DNA from 3 places in the Hyphomicrobium sp. 2TAF46 genome. Region 2 is predicted to be linked to each of the others. Evidence: predicted binding sites of a transcription regulator. Region 2 holds the regulator's gene; each other region holds the start of a gene.
What was found. Region 2 encodes PhoB, which activates phosphate uptake and scavenging genes when phosphate is short. Its sites were predicted from a motif close to TGTCATNNANCTGTCAT; they were not measured.
Positions count from the first base shown of each region.

Region 1: AB4Z24_RS13270 (ceramide glucosyltransferase) is a predicted target of PhoB. The motif match lies at 1,136-1,152, and genes of this name have one in related genera.
Region 3: AB4Z24_RS21695 (STN domain-containing protein) is a predicted target of PhoB. The motif match lies at 3,006-3,022, and genes of this name have one in related genera.

Region 1 covers NZ_JBFRFO010000006.1:9,121-14,803, forward strand. Annotated here, with positions in the region: gene AB4Z24_RS13260 (sulfate ABC transporter substrate-binding protein) at 1-625, shown strand, start outside; gene AB4Z24_RS13265 (hypothetical protein) at 785-1,048, shown strand; gene AB4Z24_RS13270 (ceramide glucosyltransferase) at 1,209-2,381, shown strand; gene AB4Z24_RS13275 (alkaline phosphatase family protein) at 2,398-4,233, opposite strand; gene AB4Z24_RS13280 (type 1 glutamine amidotransferase) at 4,436-5,155, shown strand; gene AB4Z24_RS13285 (APC family permease) at 5,493-5,683, shown strand, end outside.
Region 2 covers NZ_JBFRFO010000002.1:535,594-541,276, forward strand. Annotated here, with positions in the region: gene pstB (phosphate ABC transporter ATP-binding protein PstB) at 1-525, shown strand, start outside; gene phoU (phosphate signaling complex protein PhoU) at 568-1,278, shown strand; gene phoB (phosphate regulon transcriptional regulator PhoB) at 1,316-2,023, shown strand; gene AB4Z24_RS06455 (zinc ABC transporter substrate-binding protein) at 2,048-3,013, opposite strand; gene AB4Z24_RS06460 (DUF1007 family protein) at 3,197-3,859, shown strand; gene AB4Z24_RS06465 (hypothetical protein) at 3,988-4,380, shown strand; gene purE (5-(carboxyamino)imidazole ribonucleotide mutase) at 4,540-5,034, shown strand; gene AB4Z24_RS06475 (5-(carboxyamino)imidazole ribonucleotide synthase) at 5,046-5,683, shown strand, end outside.
Region 3 covers NZ_JBFRFO010000015.1:614-6,296, reverse strand. Annotated here, with positions in the region: gene AB4Z24_RS21715 (hypothetical protein) at 1-170, opposite strand, end outside; gene AB4Z24_RS21710 (hypothetical protein) at 305-760, opposite strand; gene AB4Z24_RS21705 (TetR/AcrR family transcriptional regulator) at 1,819-2,412, opposite strand; gene AB4Z24_RS21700 (DUF4267 domain-containing protein) at 2,538-2,915, shown strand; gene AB4Z24_RS21695 (STN domain-containing protein) at 3,153-3,854, shown strand; gene AB4Z24_RS21690 (RNA polymerase sigma factor) at 3,857-4,372, shown strand; gene AB4Z24_RS21685 (FecR family protein) at 4,472-5,473, shown strand; partial or broken gene AB4Z24_RS21680 (filamentous hemagglutinin N-terminal domain-containing protein) at 5,637-5,683, shown strand, end outside.

The DNA.
Region 1 (5,683 bases), on a different contig from region 2:
CAAAGGCAATCCGAAGGCCATCGCCGATTGGGATGATCTCGTAAAGCCCGGCACTTCCGTCGTCATTCCCAACCCGAAGACATCCGGCAATGGGCGCTACACCTATCTCGCGGCATGGGGCTATGCCCACGACAAACTAGGTTCGGACGACAAGGCGCGCGACTTCGTCGGCAAGCTGTTCGCCAATGTGCCGGTATTCGATGGCGGCGGGCGCGGCGCTACGACGAGCTTCACGCAGCGCGCCATCGGCGACGTTCTGGTCACGTTCGAGAACGAAGCTGCGCTGATCAAGGCCGAGGTCGATGGCCAAAATTTCGATGTCGTCTATCCGTCAGTCAGCGTCGAAGCCGCGCCGCCCATCGCGATCGTCAATACGATTGTCGAGAAGCGTAAGACAGCCGATGTCGCCAAGGCCTACCTCAACTTCCTTTATTCTGATGACGCGCAGAAAATCATAGCCAAGCATCATTTCCGGCCGCGCAGCGAAGCTGTGCTCAAGGAAGCAAACTTGCCTGCCATCAAGACCTTTTCGGTCGAAGACAAAATCGGACCGTGGGCGACGGTGCAGAAGACACACTTCGCAGACGGCGGAATCTACGACCAGATTACCACCAAGAAGAACTGAACTTTCTCTGATCCTGATCAACAAGCCGCGACATTGCGCGCGGCTTGCTCCTCTCCCGGTTGCACTCCCTCGTCCTGGCGCCGATTGACTGATAAAAGCGCTACGAAGCGCGCGCTGTAGACCGGCGTCGCCTATAGGGATGAAACGGGAGCATAAGCTATGGGTGATCACTTTTGGCCGGCAATGTATCCGGGCCTGATCGTGGGAATTCTCTACGGCTTATCGCAGCGCGGAATATTCAATACCGCCGTCGCAGCCCTCGGTGGCCTCGTAGGAGCTGCCATCGCCTACGCAATTTTGCTCGCAGTTGATTTGAACGACGGCCTTCCGTCGGTGATCGGTCTAATAGCGGCAGCATTTCTCGGCGCTTATCTTTTTACCGGCATTGCGCAGCGGCTCGCCAACGCCCGCCCGAAAACGTGAGCGGTCTTATCCGCGCGCCGAGCGCTCTAAAAGTTTGACGTTCGTCTGGGCGCGGCATCTCTGCAGTTTTCCACCGTGTCACACAGGCGTCGCGCAACTGTCGTCGAAATTTCACTGAATCCTGGAATTCAGCGCCTGAACTATTGGCCGGGGAGGTGAGATGGCCGATTTCGTCATGACGGCGGCTCTGGTCTTCTGCTTGGTGGCAACGGCCACCCATCTCGTAACGATCGCATTGGCGTTATTCCGCGTTACTTCATCACGCTCTCCGCAGCGCGGATTGAACGTCGAACCTGTCAGCATCATCCGTCCGGTTTGCGGCCGCGATCATTTCGATGAGATGACGCTTCGCTCGACGTTCGAGCTTGGCGACGCCGGCCACGAAATCATATTTTGTGCGGCTCGCGAGGACGACCCCGCCGTGCCGTTCGTCAGAAAGTTGATCGCACAATATCCGCACGTCGAAGCGAAGCTGCTCATCGGCGACGAGAGGCCAACGAGCAATCCGAAGCTCAACAACATCGTCAAGGGCTGGGCAGCTGCACGGTTTCCGTGGATCGTCCTCGCTGACAACAATGTTCTGATGCCGAAGACCTATCTCGACGATCTCTTCCGCAGCTTCGAACCAAGTGTCGGCCTCGTCTGCTCTCCACCTGTGGGAAGCCGTCCGATCGGGTTCTGGGCCGAGCTCGAATGCGCCTTTCTCAACACCTATCAGGCGCGCTGGCAAAGCGCCGCCGACACGATCGGACTCGGGTTTGCCCAAGGCAAATCGATGCTCTGGCGCCGCGATATTCTCGACGACGCAGGCGGCATCGTAGCGCTCGGTGCGGAGATTGCCGAAGACGCAGCGGCGACAAAAATCGTCCGCTCTCATGGTCTCAACGTCCGCCTCGTCGACCGTCCATTTGAACAGCCATTGGGTCCAAGGTCCGTGGCGCAGGTATGGGCACGCCAAGTGCGCTGGGCGAGGTTGCGACGGGTAACGTTTCCGGTTTTCTACGCACCGGAAGTTTTGACCGGCTCGACTTTGCCGATTGCAGCCGGCGTCGCCGCGGCTTCGAGCTACGATCTGGATCCGCTCGTAGTATTGGCAGCCCTGCTTGCGATTTGGTTCGGCGCCGAGGCGCTCTTGGCGCGGGTGGCTGGCTGGCACCTGAAATGGCAGTCACCCTTCGCATGGATGCTGCGCGACGCCTTGCTCCCGCTCCTCTGGATCGAAGGCTGGGCGGGAGATACGTTCGTCTGGCGCGGTAACGATATGAGTGTCGCAAAGCCCGCCGCCAGTAGCACCCCGATTACCAATTCGGGGCATATAGCGGCGGGCCAGTGACCTGACCCGCGAAGCCTTATTTCGTCTCGGCTAAAGCGGCGTCCAGCGTAAGCCCAACCGTGCGTCCTTCGAAACCTGCCGCGTCGAAATATTTCGTCTCGCCCGCAACCTGGTAATTGAGGATCGTTCGCAGGCCCGATGACGACGGCGCGGAGACGAGCGTCTTGCGCTCCCAAGTCGGAACGGTGCCGTTCGTCAAAGCTTCAGTGAGCGCTCTGCCGACGAGCTTGCCATGGCTTTTTGGCATCAGACCGAGGATCGTCGCGATGGTCTGCCCGACGTCGGCGTTGCTGGCGGGCGCCTCGCTGACAAAACCCTTCTTGAACGAGGGACCGAACGCCGCCATGAAATTCGCCGTGTCCGCACGGCTGAAGCTTCCATGCATGCCCTGCCCCTGCTGCAGACCGGTATCGGCGACAACGACCGTGCAGAGTTCAGGTTTGGCGCATCCCGTTGAGAAGCTCTTGAAATTGACGACGATCGACGGTCGCGGCATGAGCGACGCACCTTGCAGATTGATCGCGGAAAGCGGTAGCGTCCCGGCGAACGTGCCCAAGTGATCGTCGACGAACAGTCCGCTGACATAGTCCTGCGCAAGCAGCGCATCGATCGACTTCTGCACCAGTTCGCGATCGCCGCTCGGAACATAGACGAGGTCCGAGCCACCATTCGCCGCAACGGCGACCTTGGGCGCGTTGGCATCTTCGCCAATCAAGCCGTCTGAGCTCTTCGGGTGATTGCCACTTTCGACTTTGGCATTTGCCGCTTCCGGATCGAAAAGCGGCAGGTTCAAAGCCGCGGCGAGATCGATCGCCAGAAATCCCGGAGGCAGCATGCCCTGAGGCACATCGGCGTAGCTCGCCCGCGCCGCGCCGCTCGTATCGCTTTGTTTTGAAATCGTCGAGAAGCCATGATCCGCAGAGACGAAAATGTCAGTCGTCTCAGCAAGGCCGAGTTGATCGAGCGTCCGCCGGATCGCCGCGAGGTTCGAGTCCGCATTGCGGATCGCCGCCATCGACGTCGGTCCGTTGATGCCGGGCTCGAGCTTCAACAGGCTGTCGCCCTGGTTATGCTGCGTCCCGTCCGGATCGCGCGACCAGAAGACGACGACAAATGGCTTTCCATCGGCCTTGAATTTCGGCAGAACAACCTGCGTCAGAGCCGCTGCGAAATATCCTTGCTGCACGACATTGGCGTCCTTCGTGCCGGGCTCGCGAAAATTTCCGCTCTCTTTGTTGGTCAACCGGCCGGGTGTCTCCGTCGGCAAGCCGGCCGCTTTCAGTCCATCACTTACCCACGGAGCAAGCGGAATGCCTGCCTCGGTTCCCGTCGCATCGTCCATAATGACGCTTTCACCGCCGCCGCGCGACGTATGATCGAACATGAGCGTCGGGCCGATCTTGCCGATTGCAGCAGTGTTGAAGCCTGCCTGATGGGCAGCTCTGAGGATTGTTTCCTCGTCGATGAAGTTGCCGGCGAAATGGTCGTCGATGTCACCCAGGACGCGATTCATCTCGATGAACGCCATGCGAGCCGAAGAGGCCGCCTTGATCGGGAAGCCCGCATAGAGGACATTTCCGAAAACGCCGGTGTCGCCGAGATAATGGCCGGTGGCCATGCCGCTGGAGTTCGGCATGGTGAATGTCGGAAAGAGCGAATGGCTGTTGGCGAAGTTAACGCCCTTATCCCGGATCTCGGCGAAAGTCGGCGCAGTCTCAGGCGTGACGATGGCGGCGCGCAGCCCGTCAGGAACGAACAGCACGACGTTGTGCCGGCTGGCGTCGGCTAGGGCCGGTGCTGCACTAGCGAACACTGCGAGAAATGCGCATGAGATGAGATGTTTTGCAGACATTTAAGCCTCACTCGGAAGTGGCGCCGGAAGTTGGTCCGGGATGCGATGAATGTTCGGATCTAGCGTTCGACGATGACTCCCTCATGTCGCCTCGTCGTCGCAAAGGCTGTCCAACGCCGTGCCTGCACCACTTTCGTGGCAGTGGAAATTTTTTCTCCACTATGCCACAGGAAGTACCCCGCAGCATACATAGGGGGGTCCCGTGCGCTTTCTCGTTTTCCAGCACATCGCTTGTGAGCATCCCGGCATCTTCCGCAAATTCTTCGCCGCCGATGGCATTTCCTGGGACGCGGTCGAACTTGACGAGGGCGAGACCATCCCGCCGCTCGAAAACTATGATGCCCTTTGGGTCATGGGCGGCCCGATGGACGTATGGGATGTCGAAGAGCATCCGTGGCTGATCGAGGAGAAGCGCGCGATCCGGCGCTGGGTCGGCGACTTGGGTCGTCCTTTCGTAGGGCTATGTCTTGGGCACCAGCTTCTAGCGGATGCGCTGGGCGGCACATGTGGCCCGCAACGTCCGCCCGAGATCGGAATCCTCGACATAGCGTTGACGCCAGCAGCGGCGAGCGATCCGGTGTTCGGCGATCTGCCGCAAGAGTTCAAGGCTGTCCAATGGCATTCCGTACGCGTGGCTCAGCCACCTGAAGGCGCCGTGGTACTGGCGAAATCCGATGTCTGTCCTTGTCAGGCAATGCGGGTCGGCCGAAACGCGTGGAGCATGCAGTATCACGTCGAGATCGAGGACAACACGATCGACGATTGGGGGAATGTTCCCGCTTACGCCGAGGCGCTCGAGCGGACGCATGGCGCCGGCGCACTTCCGCGCATGGCCGCGACGGCGAAACCTCACATGAAGAATTTTGCGGCCGACGCAGAAAAACTCTACCGCAACTTCATGAGGGAAATTCAATCTCGCTAGCGTGCGCGGAGATGCGTAATACGAAAACAATTTGCTTCTCAATTCGGCAAATTTGTTGCGCTCACTGAGCAATGTGATAGGCTAAAAATGCCCTAGTTTTATGGGGTTATTGGTTGTGATTGGTGACGATTGGTACAGAGGTTCGCATGTCCGTCGAGGGCAACGCGCAACTAACCGGAACCATATCAGGTAGAAATGCCTGTAGCGTCTGGCCTTGTCCCAGGCGCCATCCAACAGTTTTCGAAATTCGACTGATCGTTTAGCGCCACGCGCCGGAGACCCGGTTCGTGGCGTTCCTCGTTTTGCACAACGATAAAAATCAAGATCGGGGATACGCATGACAGCGACTTACGAAAATCGGGCCGGAGGCTTATCCGAAAACACTCTTCATCGCGCAATCGATTGGCGCGGAGCTTTTTGGGTGGCGAGCGGCGTGCCTGCGCTCGTCCTCTTCTCCATCGGCGGCATAGCCGGCACTGCAGGAAAGCTTGCCTTCATCGTCTGGATCCTCTCGATGATCCTGGGCTT
Region 2 (5,683 bases):
AAGGATCTGAACCTCCTTCGCTCGCGCATCGGCATGGTCTTCCAGAAGCCGACGCCGTTCCCGATGACGATTTACGAAAACATCGCGTTCGGCATCCGCCTTTATGAGCGTCTCCCGAAATCGGAAATCGACGGCCGCGTCGAATCCGCTCTCGAGAAGGCCGCCCTCTGGAAGGAAGTCAAGGACAAGCTTCACAGCAGCGGCTTGAGCCTTTCCGGCGGACAGCAGCAGCGCCTGTGCATCGCACGCACCGTCGCAATCCGTCCTGAGGTCATCCTCTTCGACGAGCCGTGCTCGGCGCTCGACCCGATCTCGACCGCAAAGGTCGAAGAGTTGATCGACGAACTGAAGAACGAGTTCACGATCGCAATCGTCACTCACAACATGCAGCAGGCCGCCCGCGTTTCTCAGCGCACCGCGTTTATGTATCTCGGCGAACTTGTTGAATTTGGCGTCACCCAGAAGCTTTTCACAAACCCGTCGGACAAGCGGACCCAGGACTACATCACCGGCCGCTTCGGATAATGCGTGGCGTTGAGCCCAAATCGGATTTCAGGAATTGAGACCATGAACGAACATACCGTGAAATCGTATGAAGACGAGTTGAGACTTCTCGATCGCCGCATCGCGCAGATGGGCGGCTACGCTGAGAAGCTTCTCGTGCAGGCCATGGATGCGCTCGAGCGCCGCGATCCGAAACTCGCCGAAAAGGCCGTTTCGGACGACGTGATGGTCGATCAGCTCGAGCGTGAGCTGCAGGAACAGGTCATCGTGATGATCGCGCGCCGCCAACCGCTGGCCAACGATCTCCGTCACATCATGACCGTCATCAAGATCGCAGCCGATCTCGAGCGCATCGGCGACCTGGCGAAGAACATCGCCAAGCGCGCTCTCGCGATCGCCAACGAACCCTATCCGAAGCCGCTGATGACCGGCATGCGCCACATGACGGAAATGGTGCAGACCCAGCTCCGCGACGTCCTCGATGCGCTGACCGCGCTCGATGCCGAGAAGGCGATGCAGGTCTGGCGCGACGATCAGCAGGTCGACGCGATGTACAATTCGCTGTTCCGCGAACTGCTGACGTACATGATGGAAGATCCGCGCAACATTGGCATCTGCACGCACTTCCTGTTCGGCGCCAAGAACATCGAGCGCATCGGCGACCACACGACCAACATCGCCGAGAACGTCTACTACCTCGTTCACGGCGTACCCATCGCCGACGATCGGCCGAAGGGCGACAAGACGTCGTCGACGTTGATCACGCCGCGTTAATGACGAAGACCTTGTGAAGGAACACTGACGAAAAGCCATGCCAGCCAAGATCATCGTCGTCGAAGACGAAGCTCCACTCGCAGAACTTCTGAAATACAATCTTCAGTCCGAAGGCTATGACGTCGTGCAAGCCTCGGACGGAGAGGAAGCGGAGCTTCTTCTTTCGGAGCAAAGTTTCGATCTTGCGATACTCGACTGGATGATCCCAAAGATCTCCGGGATCGAGTTGTGCCGCCGTCTTCGCAATCGCACCGAGACGCAAAGCCTGCCCATCATTCTGTTGACCGCGCGCGGTGAAGAAACCGACCGCGTGCGGGGGCTGACGACCGGCGCCGACGATTACGTGACGAAGCCCTTCTCGGTTCAGGAGTTGATGGCAAGGATCAAGGCTCTGCTTCGGCGCGCGGCGCCCGAGCGGATGAGCGATATCCTCGTCTCCGGCGAGATCACCATGGATCGCGGCGCCCACAAGGTGACTCGCGGCCCGCGCGAAGTGCGTCTCGGCCCGACCGAATACCGGATGCTGGAAGTCTTCATGGAAAGCCCGCGCCGCGTTCTGTCGCGCAGCCAGCTGCTCGATCGCGTCTGGGGCCAGTCCTCCGAGGTCGACGAGCGGACAGTGGACGTTCACATCGGCCGCCTCAGAAAATCGCTGATCCGGGGCAACGAAAGCGATCCGATCCGCACGGTCCGCGGTGCCGGATACGTGTTCGACGGACGCGAGGCCGAAGCGCCGGCCCAGTAAGGGCCCGCGCCGGCATCGAACGGCTCAGCTCTGCCCGTTCAGACAGTCCGAAATACTGTGGGCGACGCCGCGCATCAGATCGAAGTAGAGGCCTGGCCCAGGGTTAAGCGTTTGCCCCTCGGCATCGATCGTTCCCGAACGCGCGTTCGTTCCTTCGGTGACTGCGTCCACGAGCTTCGGCTGGAAATTCGGCTCGACGAAAACACAAATGGCGCCGAGCGACGATAGCTTGTGACGAACCTCCGTCAGCCGCTTGGCGCTCGGCGGCACGTCAGGACTGACAGTGATCGAGCCCGCAGCCTTCTGCCCGAAGTGATCCTCAAAATACTGCGTCGCGTCGTGAAAGACGATGAACGGCTTTCCTTTTGAGTCCTTGAGCTCCGCCGTCAGTTGGCTATCGAGCGTGTCGAGATCGGCGATAAGCGCGGTCGTGTTGGCTTTGAACTTGTCGACATATTCCGGATAGCGCGCCTCGAGCGTTTTCGCGACGTCGGCGGCAATAGCCTTGGCGTTCTGCGGATCGAGCCAGATGTGCCCGTCCTTGCCATCTTCGTCGTGGTCGTCGTGATCACCCGCTGCGCCACTCGCTTCTTCATGCTCATGCTCGTGTTCATGCTTCTCGAAGGCGCCGCCCTGACGCTGATCGAGAAGCTTCACGCCGTCCGCACCCGCGAGCGTCAGCACCGTCACGTTCGCAGGCAACGACGCCACGATTTTCCGCGTGAATGGCTCGAGCTGGTCGGACACACGAACGAAGACTTCAGCATCGTGAATGGCCCGGGCCGTCGAAGGCTTCAGCGTGAACGTATGCGGCGAGGCCGAACCCTCGACCACGAGCTGCGGCACACCGACGCCGTCCATGATCCGGCTGACGAGGGAATGAATGGGCTTGATCGTAACAACGACCTTCGGCGTCTCCGCTGCAGCCGCCGCGGAGATTTTCGCCACCACGAGAAAAGCCCCGAAATATCCCGCTAGCCTGCCGATCATGCTCAATTCCCCCAAAATTTGAAGCGTATAATATAACAACCAATGGAGAACATTCGCAAGGGGATGCGCAAATCTCTTAGACCATGTAGCCGATAGAGCGTCGCAATCTCGCCGGTTCGATATGCGTCCGTTAGGGTCGACCGGCGATTCGACCGGCATCAGAGCAAAAGGGTTGAGCGGCGCGTGCTCGAATTTAACAAGTCCTATCGCCTTGCGGCTTTCATTTTCGTTGCCGTATTGGCCACGATTGTTCCGGTCTCTGCGCACCCGCACATGTGGGTGACGTACGTATTGACCGTCGATTACGACAAAGGCTCCGTAACCGGCGTCGACCACGTATGGAGCTTCGACGATTCCTACACAGCGATGGCGCTCGAAGGGCTCGATACGAACAACGACGGCAAGTATGACCAGAGCGAATTGGCCGAGCTTCTGAAGGTCAATATGGATGGCCTGAAGGAATTCAACTATTTCACCGTTGCGAAGCTCGGTGAAAAACCGCTCGAATTCTCGCCGCCGACGAATGCGCGCCTGGATTATACGAATGGCGTCTTGCGCCTCTACTTCCACCTGCCGCTCGCCAAGCCTCTTCCCCCCGGCGCCGAGGGTCTGACGTTCGCGGTCTTCGATCCGTCCTACTTCATCGACTTCCAACCCGAGAAGACCGACGCGATCAAACTTGCGTCCGCCCCCGAAGGCTGCGCGGCGACACTCATCGATCCCGATGCCGACAAGCAGGACGAACAGGCCAAGAAGCTCGGCGACGCCATGGCGCAGCAGTTTGGCGCCGGAGCCATCGGTTTCGGCTCGTACAAGACCGTCGCGATTTCCTGCAAGAAGTCCTGACCCGCGCTTCGGCCAACGTTTTCCCGTTTCGCTTTGTGACGGTGATTAACTAGCTCTTCATTTTCGGAGATCGGCTCGCACGCATTTGATTTAAAATCGATGCGTTGCTTATGCGTGCGAGATCCATCATGCCGACGATCTTCCGAGTGATACTTTCCGCAGTGCTCATGCTGTCCCCGGCCGCGACCTCGCGCGCCGGCCTCGACACGGAAGCGACTGGAAACCCCGACAGAACGTTTGAACTCATCGTCGTCGAAGCGGATGGCTGCATATATTGCGGAGTATTCCGGCGCGACGTCCTCCCCGCCTACCAGACCTCCGAGCAGGGAAAGAAGATGCCGATCCGGTTCGTCGACGTTAACGACGTCGAGACGGGCCATCTCGATTTCAACACCTCGGTCGACATCGTCCCGACATTCGTCGTCGTCAAATCGCAGCACGAAGTCGGCCGTATATCCGGCTATGTCGGCCCGGAGAACTTCTTCCACTCAATCAACTATCTTCTTGGTTCCGCTCCCTGAAAGCGGCCGCTATCGCCCTTTCCCGTGGTCCGATCCCGCATTTTGTGCGAATGGCGGCTTACGCACTCAATTTCTCCCCGGCGACACCGGAAACCCTTGTAAACTAGACGTCCCTCCTGTACCGACGCGGTTTCCGTTTTCGGGGCTTTGGACGCCACTATGAGCCGGATCAGGCCGCACGTCGGCATCATCATGGGAAGCCAGTCAGACTGGCCGACGATGCAGCTCACCGCTGACATTCTGACGGAGCTCGGCATCGCGTTCGAGACCAAGATCGTCTCCGCGCACCGCACGCCCGACCGGCTTTATAATTACGCCAAGGGCGCCAAGGCCGCAGGTTTGAAGGTCATTATCGCGGGCGCCGGCGGCGCAGCCCATCTCCCTGGAATGACCGCGTCGATGACCACGCTGCCCGTTCTCGGCGTGCCGATCGAATCGAAAGCCCTCAAAGGCCAGGACAGTCTTTATTCCATCGTCCAGATGCCCGCCGGCGTGCCGGTCGGTACCCTCGCCATCGGCGAAGCGGGCGCGAAGAATGCCGGCCTTCTGGCGGCAGAGATATTGGCGCTCTCCGACACCGCGCTCGCAGAGCGGCTCGAAGCCTGGCGCCAGCAGCACTCGGCCGACGTCGCCGAAACGCCCGTGAAGGGCTAAAGACGAATACGATGACCGCCCTTCCCCCCGGTTCGACAATCGGCATTCTCGGCGGCGGCCAGCTCGGCCGCATGCTGGCGTTGGCTGCCGCGCGGCTCGGTCTCAAGTCTCACATCTACGCACCCGAAGGGGACAGCCCCGCATTCGATGTCGCCACCAAATACACGGTCGCGGCATACGAGGATGAAGCACGGCTCACAGCCTTCGCCGATGGGGTAGATGTTGCCACCTACGAGTTCGAGAATATTCCGGTGAAAACCGTCGAGTTCCTCTCGCAGCGCGTTCCCGTCCGCCCCGGTGCGAAAGCCTTGGCCTGCGCCCAGGACCGCATGAACGAGAAAGCCCTCGCGCGCGGGCTGGGTGCCATGACGGCCGAGTTCGCCGCGATCGACAGCTTCGCCGATCTCACGAAAATTCTCGACGGCGGATTCAAAATCCCCGCCGTTCTGAAGACGCGCCGCTTCGGCTACGACGGCAAGGGCCAAGCCAAAATCCTGAAGCGCGAAGATGCCGAGGCGGCCTGGGCCGATATGGCTGATCAGCCGTCGATCCTCGAAAGCTTCGTCAACTTCCGCGCGGAAGCCTCGGTCGTTGCCGCACGCGGACTCGACGGAACGTTCCAAGCGTTCGACGTGACCGAGAACGAACA
Region 3 (5,683 bases), on a different contig from region 2:
AGGGATTGGTAAAAAGCAAAATTTGCCGCACCTGGGCTACCGACGGACGATGGCTCGCCCATGTGGAAGTGCAGATCATCGGTCCCAGTATTCGTTTTGATCGCACCACCGAGCCGACGCGCATAGAGATCGGCCATGGCGGCCGATGGCATGTGGAGACAGATGGACATATCTGCTACGCGGACCCGGACCTGATGTGCGCGTTTAGCGTGTCGCGCAGTGAACAAGTCAAGCGCGTCTAAAAGCTATTGTGCGCTTGGCCGGTTTTCATCAGATTGCGCGACACCGGACAGGGCGCTCGCAATCATGCGCGGACGCCATTGTCGTTGCGTACGACGGGCCAGCCGAGGTGCTCCTCGGTATCGTGCACCGGATCTGCCAGGATCAGGTCCTTCATGTCCTCATAGGACTCGACCGAGAAGGCAATTTCCCCCGCCTCTGCACGTGCCACCGTCTCGCTCGCCTCGAGTTCAACCGGGCGCAAACTGCACCGGCGAAGCAGGCCAGCATTCACAAGATTCGCAATGACGAGATTGCTTTCATGAGCAAGATTTGAATCTATCTGAGCTAAGCGGTCCGCGATCGCTACCGGGTTGTGGCCTGACGTAACATCCCGCCACAGTGCGGCCGCGAGATCGCGCAGACTCCAGTAGACACCGCTCGACAAATTCAGTGCCACGATCTCGCCGTCAAAATCGTTTGCGACGCAGTCGGGAGTTGACACCTCTAAGATATCAATATCGGCGGCAGCGTCTAACATTCAGAATCTTCCCCGAATTTTAACAGGCCCGTCGAAGTTGCTGGATTAGCCGACAGACGATCCATCTGGCGCCGTTTTGGACAAAAAGCGAGGCGACCGCCCCCAATTGTTCACAAGATTCACAACACGGCCGATTTCGCGAAGTAGCGTTGCGGTTCTGCTACTCTTGCCCTTTGTTGTGGCGGATACAAATGCCGTCTTAACCGCATGCTGAGAAGCATCCGGCAACAATTTGCGTGCATCGATCCCTTACGCCGCTTCCTCAAGTTGGTGAGATTAAACTCGCGGCCACACCGTTGAGTGATCGACGAGTACGATGCCTCGCAACCTTTCAAATCGTCAGCCCAAATCGACGATGACCGCTCGTCATTCGATAGCAGTTAAGTCCGTTTTCCCCCGCGACTGGTCTGCTTCGAGTCAATTGCCGCCGCCGACGGCCTAGCCTGAAGGTCCGCTCTTCAACTGTTTGCTGACGCGACACCAGCAGATACAGATGACGTCTGCAATTGGAATTGCAGCCGACGATCTTAAGGGTAAGTCCAGCTTGTCTGGGATGGCCGTTATTGGCCTATCGCGTCATTTGACGAACGTCTGCTCTGGAAGGCATTGCGGGCGTCGCGCTGACGTACCAGGACGCCTTACGCGTTCGATGGTGGGATGTCCGCTTCCTCGGCAAAGCGACCGTTGGGGTCCGCTCGCTCGGGGACAGCCGCGGCTCTGACCGCACTCAAAGCGTCGTCGGTTGGACACATCAGACAAAACACCATGGAAATGGCCGAGACGTTTTGGGGTCCAACCTTTCGCTAATACATTGATTTTAAAGACCGGCCCCGCTCCCCTACGGGGCACCACAATTCGTCAAAATCATTTAAAATCAATACGTTATAGGCTCCTCCAATATCGAGTCGACGCCCTTTTAGGGCGTCAATTGATCCCCTAAACAGATATTTTTGAGATGCTCGAGCCGCCCCCAAAAGAGGTCGGCCGCTCAAAGGTTTATGGGAAATCCGACACTTCGCGCCTTGCAAAGAGCTATGTGCGAGGCGAGGTCCTCAGTATCAGCCGCGAGCAGACGTGCACTTTCCCGAGGCCACGATCGCCCGAACAACAAGTGCGATACGTTCGCTCCGCACGTTGGGCCGAATTCGGCCTGAGCGCTCGAGCGCGGCGAGCCCATGAAGGGCTGCCCAAAAAGTCTCGGCCACAACCGCTACATTGACGCAAAACGGTGCAACGACTGCCGCAAGCACTTTGAAGGCGGCCTTTAGTTCCAGCTCGGTTTCCGGTTCGGCGAATCGTAAGCTCGTTTGCAGGGTGAACATGGCATCATAGAGAGCCGGATGCTTCCGGGCGAAGGAGAGATAGGCCATGGCGGCGTTCTCGAGCGCCTTGGCGCGATCGGTCGAGCCGCTTGCCGCATCCTGAAGCGCTGCTGTGATTTCCTTGAATCCCTCGACAGCAACTGCTGCAACAATCGCATCCCTGTTCTCGAAATGCGAATATAGGACTGGCTGGCTATATTCGATTTCTTCAGCTAGACGGCGGATTGTGACGGCATCCCATCCTTCGCGCTCCGCGATCAAGCGTGCTACCGTGATAATTTTCTGCTCGCGCTCAGCCCGTGCCCTACCTTTCCGCTCGGCAATACCCAATCCCTGATCTCCCGACTTTGAACGGCCGACCTCCTGGATTATAGGAGGGCTTGATAATCTAGCAATGCTATTCTAAATATTCTAGCACTGATAGATTATATGTCATCGCAAGGATGGAGGCACGAATGCACTCGATTTCGATTGGTCTGGCGCTGCTGCTGGCACTCGCGATCATCCTGATCGGCGCTCAGTATGTGCTGAGCCCAAGGGCCGCGACGCGCACCTTTGGCCTGCCGCTTCCCGAAGACGGCCAGAACATCACCTGGTGGCTTCGCCTCAAAGGGGTGCGAGACATTGCTTCGGGAGTGGCCGTACTGGCCTGCATGGTTTGGGCCGGCCCCCGGGTGGTCGGCATCGTCCTGCTGGCACTCGCGATCATCCCCGCTGGCGACATGCTCCTCGTTCTCGCATCGAAAGGCTCGCCCAGGAGCGCCTTCGGCATCCATGGCTTCACGACAGTGTTGATGCTCCTCGCAGCTATTCCCCTGATCATGGGCGGCTGAACTGCGTCTCACGCGCCTTACGCATGAGCAATAGAATACGATGATGCGCGCGCGTGCCGCGGTGTAGGGAGGGGACGTGGCAGCGGCGTCTGTCGTCAAACCGTAATGTTGCCTCACTACCTAACCAGAGCGTCGGCTTGGGACGTGCGCTGGCGCACAATTTGAGCCGGCGGCGGGCAGATCGTGGCGCTTGGAGGCTGGACCCTGTCTTGATCTGCGTGGGCGGGGACAGTGTTGATGTTTCGAGCGACCGTAGCCGACTTCAAACCAGATCTTGCCAAGTTCATCGTTGCCGCCTTATCCCGCGCATGTGGTTTGTCTGTCGCGGCCATGTTTGCAGCGACGTTTCCTACTGCGGCTCAGACAAGGTCGGCGAACGCGCCGATCGAGTTCAATATCCCCTCGCAGCCGCTCGGCGATGCGCTCAGTCGCTATGTCGATGCCACCGGACACGATGCCGTCTATGACACGAGCCTTGCTGCGGGCCGCGTTTCCGGCGATGTCCGGGGCGTGTTTCCGCCCAATGAGGCGCTCAAGAAGCTCCTATCCGGCACCGGCCTCAATGCAGAGTTTGTCGCTGCGACGACCTTCGTTCTGCTCCCGGCGCCAGCCGATCAGCAGGCTGCACAGCAAGCGCGATCGCCAGCGCATCGTCGTTACTACGGACTGATCCAGGCTGGCATTACCGATGCCCTTTGCCGATCGCACGGCGCGCGTCCCGGACGCTATCGCTTCACCGCAGTGCTCTGGATCACATCGAACGGGACTGTTCGACGGTCACAGCGCGTCGGGTCCACTGGTAGCCTCGACGCCGACCAGCGGATTGACTCCGCCTTGCGCACCGCGCGGTTCAACGAACCGCCGCCGGTCGGCTTCTTGCAGCCGGTCCTGATCTTGATCGTGCCGCAAGGGCCTGACGTGGTGCGGGGCTGTGATTAGTCATGACCGAGAACGCTCTTGCGATCATCCGCCGCCAGTTTGTTGATCGATATGACGACCTGAAGGCCCGTTTGACCCAACGTCTCGGCTCGGCCGATCTCGCCGGCGACGCCATGCAGGACACATGGCTGCGTCTGGCGCGGACGGAATCGATCGGTGTCGTGCAAAATCCGAACAGCTATCTATTCAGGATTGCGATGAACGTTGCGGAGGACCGCAACCGGATCGAGCGGCGGCAACGCCTATCGCCCGTCGAGATCGAAAGCCTGCTCGAATTGCCCGATCCCGCTCCTACACCTGAGCAGATCGTGTTGGCACGCTCGGAGCTTGCAGCCTTCAAGGCGATCGTCGCCGAGCTTCCGGAGCGGCGGCGGGAAATCTTTCTCGCAGCGCGGATCGGCAACATCCCCCGCCAGGAAATCGCGGAGCGGCTGGGGATCTCTCGGCAGCTCGTGACGAAAGAACTCCGGTTGGCCCTGGAACACTGCTTGGCGCGCTACAAGGAATTGAAAGAGTGAGCGTGTCCATCGGGCCGGCGAGAATCGTCTTAGAGGTGAGAATTCCTGCAGTCGTCGTCTGTCTCCTCGCGGGAAACGAGCGAAGGGCGCGATATTGAGATGAGCAAGGCACATACCGATTTGGACCCGGTCGAGCGGGAAGCGATCGACTGGCTCGAGAGGCTCACGTCCGGAGACGTGACGCCCGAGGACGCTGCCGCGCTTGAACTTTGGCGCACGCGCGATCTCCAGCATGAAGCGGCATTCCTTAAGGTGAAGCGTCTCTGGCACACGGCCGGCGCCGCGGACTATAGCTTCCTCGACTCGAATGAGAACTTCGCTGCCAGGCTCGACGCGTTGGGGCAGCGCCGCAAAAAGACAAGCCGTCGCGCGGTGCTGGGCGGCGGCGTTGCGGCCCTGGCAGCTGCGTCAGTGTACGGTGCAATCAACCCGCCGCTGGGACTTTGGCCGTCCCTGTCCGAGCTGAGTTCGGATTTCCGCACAGGCACGGGTGAGCAGCGCCGTGTGACCTTCGCCGGCGACGTGACAATCGGCCTGAACACGCAGACGAGCTTGGCCATTCGAACTGCGGAAGGTGTCGAAGACCGCATCGAGCTGATTGCCGGCGAGGCATCATTCGCAACATCGACCCGTGCTGCGCGACCGCTCGTAGTGCTGGCGGCAAACGGCAAAGCGATCACCGAATCCGGAAGATTCGATGTGCGCTACACGGCAAGCGGCGAGCGCTCGCCGGTCAGCGTGACCTGTTTCGAGGGCACTGTGCGGATCGCGCAAGGTGCCAACGTGGCCGATCTGCAGTCCGGACAACGTGTGCATTACGATCGTTCTGGCCTCAGCCAGATTGCCGCGGTCGATCCGCAGATCGCTTCGGAATGGCAGCGCGGCATCGTCGAATTCCGTGGAACGCCCCTCATCGAAGCCGTCGAAGAGATCAACCGATATCGGCCCGGCCGCATCATCCTCACGAATACAGCCCTGGGCCAGAAGCAGCTCAGCGGCCGTTTTCGCATCGATCAGATGAACGAGGCGCTATTGGGAGTGGAGCGCGCGTTCGGAGCGAAACTTCAGCATTTGCCGGGCGGAATCGTCCTGCTGAGCTGATTTGCGACCGGCGGCGGAAAAAAACTCAAAAAACTGCTCCCAAAGCGTAGTCATCGCCCCCTCCGGAATCCGTCATAGCGGTGAGACCTGTTTTCACCCGGAGGCCGCGGCGACATCTTGCTGCTGCCTCAGGGCCCTACCGTTTGCGCGAAGGAGCCGCCTGATGCCCGTCAACCCGTCCTTGATCGCCGCTGGCTCGAGCCGCCGCCA